DNA from 3 places in the Providencia huaxiensis genome. Region 2 is predicted to be linked to each of the others. Evidence: predicted binding sites of a transcription regulator. Region 2 holds the regulator's gene; each other region holds the start of a gene.
The links. Region 2 encodes PhoB, which activates phosphate uptake and scavenging genes when phosphate is short. Its sites were predicted from a motif close to CTGTCATAAAACTGNCNNAT; they were not measured.
Positions count from the first base shown of each region.

Region 1: a site for PhoB is predicted at 778-797, ahead of acuI (acrylyl-CoA reductase (NADPH)). Genes of this name have one in related genera too.
Region 3: a site for PhoB is predicted at 1,204-1,223, ahead of pstS (phosphate ABC transporter substrate-binding protein PstS). Genes of this name have one in related genera too.

Region 1 is NZ_CP031123.2:3,067,896-3,070,176, forward strand. It holds gene CYG50_RS15795 (rod shape-determining protein) at 1-381, opposite strand, end outside; gene acuI (acrylyl-CoA reductase (NADPH)) at 985-1,965, shown strand; gene aroQ (type II 3-dehydroquinate dehydratase) at 2,201-2,281, shown strand, end outside.
Region 2 is NZ_CP031123.2:136,393-138,673, reverse strand. It holds gene phoR (phosphate regulon sensor histidine kinase PhoR) at 1-649, opposite strand, end outside; gene phoB (phosphate regulon transcriptional regulator PhoB) at 673-1,362, opposite strand; gene sbcD (exonuclease subunit SbcD) at 1,649-2,281, shown strand, end outside.
Region 3 is NZ_CP031123.2:4,074,962-4,077,242, reverse strand. It holds gene pstS (phosphate ABC transporter substrate-binding protein PstS) at 60-1,103, opposite strand; gene envZ (two-component system sensor histidine kinase EnvZ) at 1,577-2,281, opposite strand, start outside.

The sequences.
Region 1 (2,281 bases), 1.6 Mb from region 2:
ACGAATGGCTTTACGCTCAACTTGTGTTGCACCAACGGGAACACAAACAAGCACTCGCGGGCTTGGGCGTAAAAAACTGTTGCTATGAACTTGTTTGATGAAGTGTTGTAACATTTTCTCTGTCAGGAAAAAGTCAGCGATAACACCGTCTTTCATTGGCCTGATTGCCGAAATATTACCTGGTGTACGTCCCAGCATCTGCTTCGCTTCACCACCGACAGCAGCAACGCTTTTTGGCGATCCAGAGCGGTCTTGACGAATAGCAACTACAGAGGGTTCATTTAATTTTACGCCTTGTCCTTTGACATAAATAAGGGTATTGGCCGTACCCAAGTCAATAGACAGGTCATTAGAAAACATGCCACGAAATTTTTTAAACATAACGAAAGAGTTATCCTGCAAGCTGGGGACGAATTTAAACCCGTCTACTCTACCAACCACTTGAAGCGGTCTCAAGGCGTTAATGAGCTGCTTCTACAAATATGGTTAGTTCATCTATTTTTCACGTACCGTACTGTACATGCTTCTTATATAAACGAAGCAGATAAAAACCCCAAAAACAGAGATTAATTGCATTTTTACCGACAGGATAAAATTATACAAAAAAATTTCTACTCTTTGGTTGTTATATACTCCATCTTTTTCTTCCCAGTGTGACAAGCTATTGGGGCAACAAGTTCAAATATTATTTAGTTCTTTTTATTATTGCTACACACTGGCTATTTCCAATACAAATTGGGTGAATTCGCTGAGTGTTCGCTCTATTATCTACCAGAAACGCGGCAAATTTATGTCAATATACAAAATGAATCCGTCAGGATGCGATATTTTGCATGATAAAAGCCTATTTATGCCAGAAAAAAATAAATTTTTACAAATTAATTACAATATTAATAGCTTAAATACTGTTACTACGTCAATGAAATGCACTCAAATTTTAGTAATTTTCAAAATACATATTTAATCATTATATAGGAGTGAAAGATGAAAGCTCTCGTCCTACAACAAACTGACGAAAAAATCGTCTCTGGCATTCAACCATTAACTACAGAAATGCTTCCAGCCGGAGATATTGTAGTCGATATTCATTGGTCCACACTCAATTATAAAGATGGATTAGCCATTTGTGGAAAAGCAGGTGTTGTTCGCCAATATCCAATGGTACCCGGTATCGACTTTTCAGGCGTGATCCATCACAGTGAAGACCCGCGCTTCCAAGTTGGCCAACATGTGCTACTCACTGGATGGGGAGTTGGTGAAACGCATTGGGGAGGCTTAGCCTCTCAAGCCAGAGTCCCGGCCAAATACTTAACACCCCTTCCAGAAAATTTATCTTTAAAGCAAGCAATGATAATTGGCACTGCCGGCTTTACCGCTATGCTCTGCATAAACGCCTTAGAAGACGCAGGTGTGACACCAGATAAAGGTGAAATCATTGTTAGTGGAGCAAGTGGTGGTGTTGGCAGCACCGCTGTGCAAATACTTGCGTTATTAGGTTATGACGTTGTCGCGATATCAGGTCGAGCAGAAAACAGTAATTACCTAAAAAGTTTAGGTGCCAAGAGGGTATTACCTCGTAGTGATTTCACTCATCCCGCTAAACCATTAGACAAACAGCTGTGGGCCGGTGCAATTGATACTGTAGGCGGTGAGTTACTCGCCAATCTTCTTGCACAAACACATTATAATGGTGCGGTTGCTGCCTGTGGCTTAGCCGGTGGTTTCGATTTACCGACCAGTGTCATGCCATTTATTTTACGTAATGTTCGGTTACAAGGTGTCGATTCCGTTTACTACCCTGCTGCAAATCGTCCTAAAGTATGGCAACGGCTCACGGAACTTCTCCCATCTTCTTTCTATGAGCAAGTCAGCAATGAGATCACGTTAGAAGATTCTGTCGAATATGCAAAAAAACTCTTAAAAAATGAAGTGACTGGGCGTACGCTAGTTAACCTGCGAGGTTAATCACCAACTTGTCGCGGTACTTTCGCCTAAATAGGGATTACCGCACATTTTCCAAAATAAATTCGGGTATTTTCTCTGATAAGACCAGTATTTTGCTGCTATATGTCACGAAATAATTATAATGACGAACCTTGTCAGTAGAAAATCCATTTATTTTTATGATAAAAGATGACAAACGCTTAGCATCGCGTTATGTTGTCGGGCTATTGATAATATCGTCGGAGTTAGCAGCATAATGGCAGAAGATATTCACATTTTACTCTTGAATGGGCCAAACCTAAACCTGCTAGGTACACGGGAACCCGATAAATACGGC
Region 2 (2,281 bases):
TCCGTAATTCGTGGCTCACATTTGCAAAGAAGTCCCTACGCGCCTTTTCCAAACGACGTTTTTCTGTCACATCCCGCGCAACCATCAATAACTGCCCTTCGGTATACGGCAAGATACGAAACTCAACGATTTCACCACTATTGAGCTCAATAGTTAGCGCTTGGTCATAACGCTTAATGGTGAAGTAGCGGCTAAAGTCTGGGTAACGTAATAAATTAAAAATATGCTGTCCGTTATCTTCAGGCCAACGGAAGCCGAGTAAAGCCTGAGCATGGCGATTACACCAAAAGATATTCCCTTCGGTTGTCATCATTACGACGGCATCAGGTAGTGATTCTGCACCACTACGAAACCGTTTAATTAACTGGCCTAATTCACGACGGCGTTTTCGATTACGTTGCTGCATCTGGTAGATACCATAAAATATCGGTTCCCACCCACCTCGCCCTTCGGGGGGGAGCATACTTCTATCTAACCATAACCAGTAAGAAAGCTTGAGCAAGTTATACCCATGCCATATCAGTGCAGCAAGTAGCGAGATCACTAATAGCCACGCTAGGTGGCCAATAAAAACCGATAAGATAAGGGCGGGTAAGATAAATAAAAACAGCCCCCAAATCAGCTGCTTAATCGATAAACGTTCAAGCACGCATGGCTCTCCCTTTGTGGTCTTTAGTAACGGACAGAAAAACGATAACCTGTACCACGTACAGTTTGCACCATTTTATCATGGCCTTCCGTCTCTAGTGCCTTTCTTAGCCGCCGAATATGCACGTCAACAGTTCTATCCTCCACATACACATTGGCACCCCATACATAGTTCAATAGCTGTTCTCTACTATATACGCGTTCAGGGTGAGTCATAAAGAAATGGAGTAATTTATATTCAGTTGGGCCCATATCGATAGGGATTTCATTGCTGGTGACACGATGAGAGGTAGGGTCTAACATTAACCCATTCATTTCAATAATGTCTTCCGTCGCCATTGGGGAGATACGACGTAAGATTGCTTTTACCCGAGCAATTAATTCCTTCGGTGAAAATGGCTTAATAAGATAGTCATCCGCGCCAACTTCCAAACCTTTTACGCGGTCTTCTTCTTCTCCTCGTGCAGTTAACATCATGACAGGAACGTCACGTGTTGCGCTATCACGTTTCATATGTTTAATGACTTGGATCCCAGAGCCACCGGGGATCATCCAATCCAGTAGTACGAGGTCAGGTAGCGGGTCAACGAGTTGTGCAATCGCACTGTCATAATCATCAGCTTCAATAGGCTGAAAACCATTCTGTTCTAATACAAAACAAACCATTTCTCGGATGGGCGCTTCATCTTCAACAACTAGAATGCGTCTTGCCATGATTGTTCCTGTAAAATTAAGAAGACATTTAAAATGTGAAAGCATTATGCGTCACTTTTATGACAGAATTATGAATATCAATGGGTGAAACTCATATTAATCTTTATTTTAACGGTTAAATGTCATTTAAGTGAAATATTTCCGCAACATAGTTCCGCGACGACATAGTTCCGCAATATAGTAATAGGTAATAAAGTCGCAAACATCCCTCAACGAGTGATATGGATCGGGTATACTTAATTATCGAACGTTCATGCACATTATTGATGATAGGAATTGATAACTCATGCGCATTATTCATACCTCAGACTGGCACCTTGGTCAGTATTTTTTTACCAAAAGCCGTGCGCCTGAGCACCAACATTTCTTAAACTGGCTTGTGGAACAAGTGGAATTACACCAAGTTGATGCTGTCATCGTTGCAGGTGATATCTTCGATACCGGTTCGCCACCGAGCTATGCACGTGAACTGTATAATAAATTTATTGTTGATTTACAAAAAACAGGCTGCCAGCTAGTAATTTTAAGTGGAAATCACGACTCGGTTTCTGTACTCAATGAATCAAGCGCTCTACTTAGTTATTTGAATACACAGGTTATTACGTCTGGAAGTGAACCGCATGTCATTACTTTAGTAAATAAACAGGAACAACCTATTGGCCTCGTCTGTGCCATCCCTTTTTTACGTCCTCGAGATATCCAGCTCAGTATTGCAGGGCAAAATAGTGAAGATAAACAACGCTCACTACAAACCGCTATTCATGATCATTACCAAGCCAGCTACCAACTCGCGCTAGAACAGCGAACCGCATTGGGGCTGGATATTCCAATTATTGCCACTGGCCATTTAACGGTTGTCGGTGCAGCCTTAACGGACTCCGTTCGAGATATTTATATTGGTACGTTAGATGCGTTTCCT
Region 3 (2,281 bases), 640 kb from region 2:
TTCCTCAGCACTTACCCGCCATTTCCAACCCTAAGTGCACTTAGAAAACCTAAGCTCACCTAGAATAATGCTTTACCTTGGCTATCTTTAACTTCTGTTTTCCATGCTGCACGTACTGCGGTCACGACTTCTTGAGGTAGAATTGCGTAATCTAATGCTTCCGCTTGTTTACCACCTTTATCATAAGCCCAGTTGAAGAAGTCAAGAACTGCTTTGCCTTTTTCCGCATTCGCTTGCTGCTTGTGAACTAAGATGAATGTGGTTGAAGTAATCGGCCATGCATTCGCGCCATCACGGTTTGTTAAATCTTGAGCAAAAGATTTAGACCAGTCAACTTTCTTCGCTGCTGCGCTGAAACTTTCACCCGTTGGTGAAACCGCTTCGCCATCGGCAGAGATTAATTTAGTATACGCAAGGTTGTTCTGTTTTGCGTAAGCATATTCAACATAACCGATAGAACCTGGTAGACGCTGTACGAAAGCGGCAACGCCATCATTTCCTTTACCGCCTACGCTATTTTTCGGCCAGTTAACGGTTGAACCTGCACCAACGTCTGATTTCCAGCTTGCGCTGACTTTAGCGAGGTAGCTTGTGAATACGAATGTGGTACCCGAACCGTCAGAGCGTCTAACGACTGCGATAGCTTGGTCTGGCAAGCTAACATTTGGGTTCAATTTAGCGATTGCTGGGTCATTCCATTTAGTGATTTTGCCTAAATAGATGTCACCTAATGTGTTGCCATCTAAAGTCAGTTGCCCTGACTCAATACCTTTTACATTGACAGCCAGTACCACACCACCGATAACAGTAGGGAATTGGAACAAGCCATCCTCTTTTAATTTTTCATCAGTCAATGGGGCATCGGATGCACCGAAATCAACTGTTTTTGCATTAATTTGTTTGACACCACCAGAAGAACCAATCCCCTGATAGTTTACTTTATTAGCTGTTTCTTTCTGATAAGAGTCTGCCCACTTCGCATAAACAGGAGCAGGGAAGGTCGCGCCAGCTCCGGTCAGGCTGGTAGCAGCAAAAGAAGACATTGCGGTCAGAGATAAAGTTGCTGCCATTACGCTTGCTAAGGTGGTACGCGTCATTTTCATAATCCCTCCGGGGATGTATAGAAACAATCAAGTATAAAATTGTTGGGTGTATGTCACGGTAGGAAAAATAGGACAATTTAGTTACGACAACATGTCGTTTTTATGACAGTTTTATGACAATTGCTGATTTTTTCACTGGAGAGAAAACAAAAACGAAGGGAAGTGAATCTTTATATTATAAAATTCAAATAGTTAAAAAATTTCAGTTTCAACACTGATACCAAAAAGAAAAATGACAGACTGTCATAAAAGCGAAAATTTTTTTACCCTGCAACCATAAAATAATACTCAAAACAATTTGTGTTGCCGCCAACAACGCTGCGGCGCAAAGTGTGAAGAGTAGAAAGATAGCTCTAAATAGTTCAAGTTGTAGGTAGGCGCCAAACGAAGATATCCCTAGGAGCATACACAAGTATGTGACTAGGGTAGTTGAGTGTAGGCAACACCCCTACAGCTTGAAATATGACGAGATATCAGTCTTCTTTTTCTTTAAGAGGGAGAAGAGCCCTAATCGCAAACCCACCACGCTCACTCTTATGGATCTCAATACTCCCTTCGTGGGCATCAACAATTCGGCGAATAATCGCCAGTCCTAGCCCTGTTCCTTTGTTGCTACGGGCTTTTTCACCTTGCACAAATGGCTGGAACAGACGATGAATATCTTCTTCCTTGATACCTGCTCCGTCATCTTCGACTTGGAACCAAACTGAGTCTTCCGTTTTACCACTACTGACCTTGATCCAGCCATTACCATAGCGGTAGGCATTCACAATCATATTGGTAATCGCGCGTTTAATTGCTAATGGGTTACCATTAACAATCATTGAGCCAGGCTCAAGTGCGGTTTCAATTTCGCCTACGACGTTGCTTTCTGAATTCACTGCTTCCATCAAGATAGCGTTAAGGTCACAGAATTCCATATCCATTTCTTGACCCGTTTTCAGGTAAGACATGAATTGGCCGATGATCGCATCACACTCTTCAATATCTTTATTAATGGATTCTGCCAGGTAGCTATCTTCTGGGCTCATCATTTCTGTTGCTAAACGAATACGGGTTAAGGGGGTTCTTAGGTCATGGCTTACCCCTGCCATTAAGACAGTTCGGTCATTTTCTAAGGTTTTAATCCCTGCTGCCATGTGGTTAAAAGACCGAATAGCGGCCCTGACCTCGGTGGC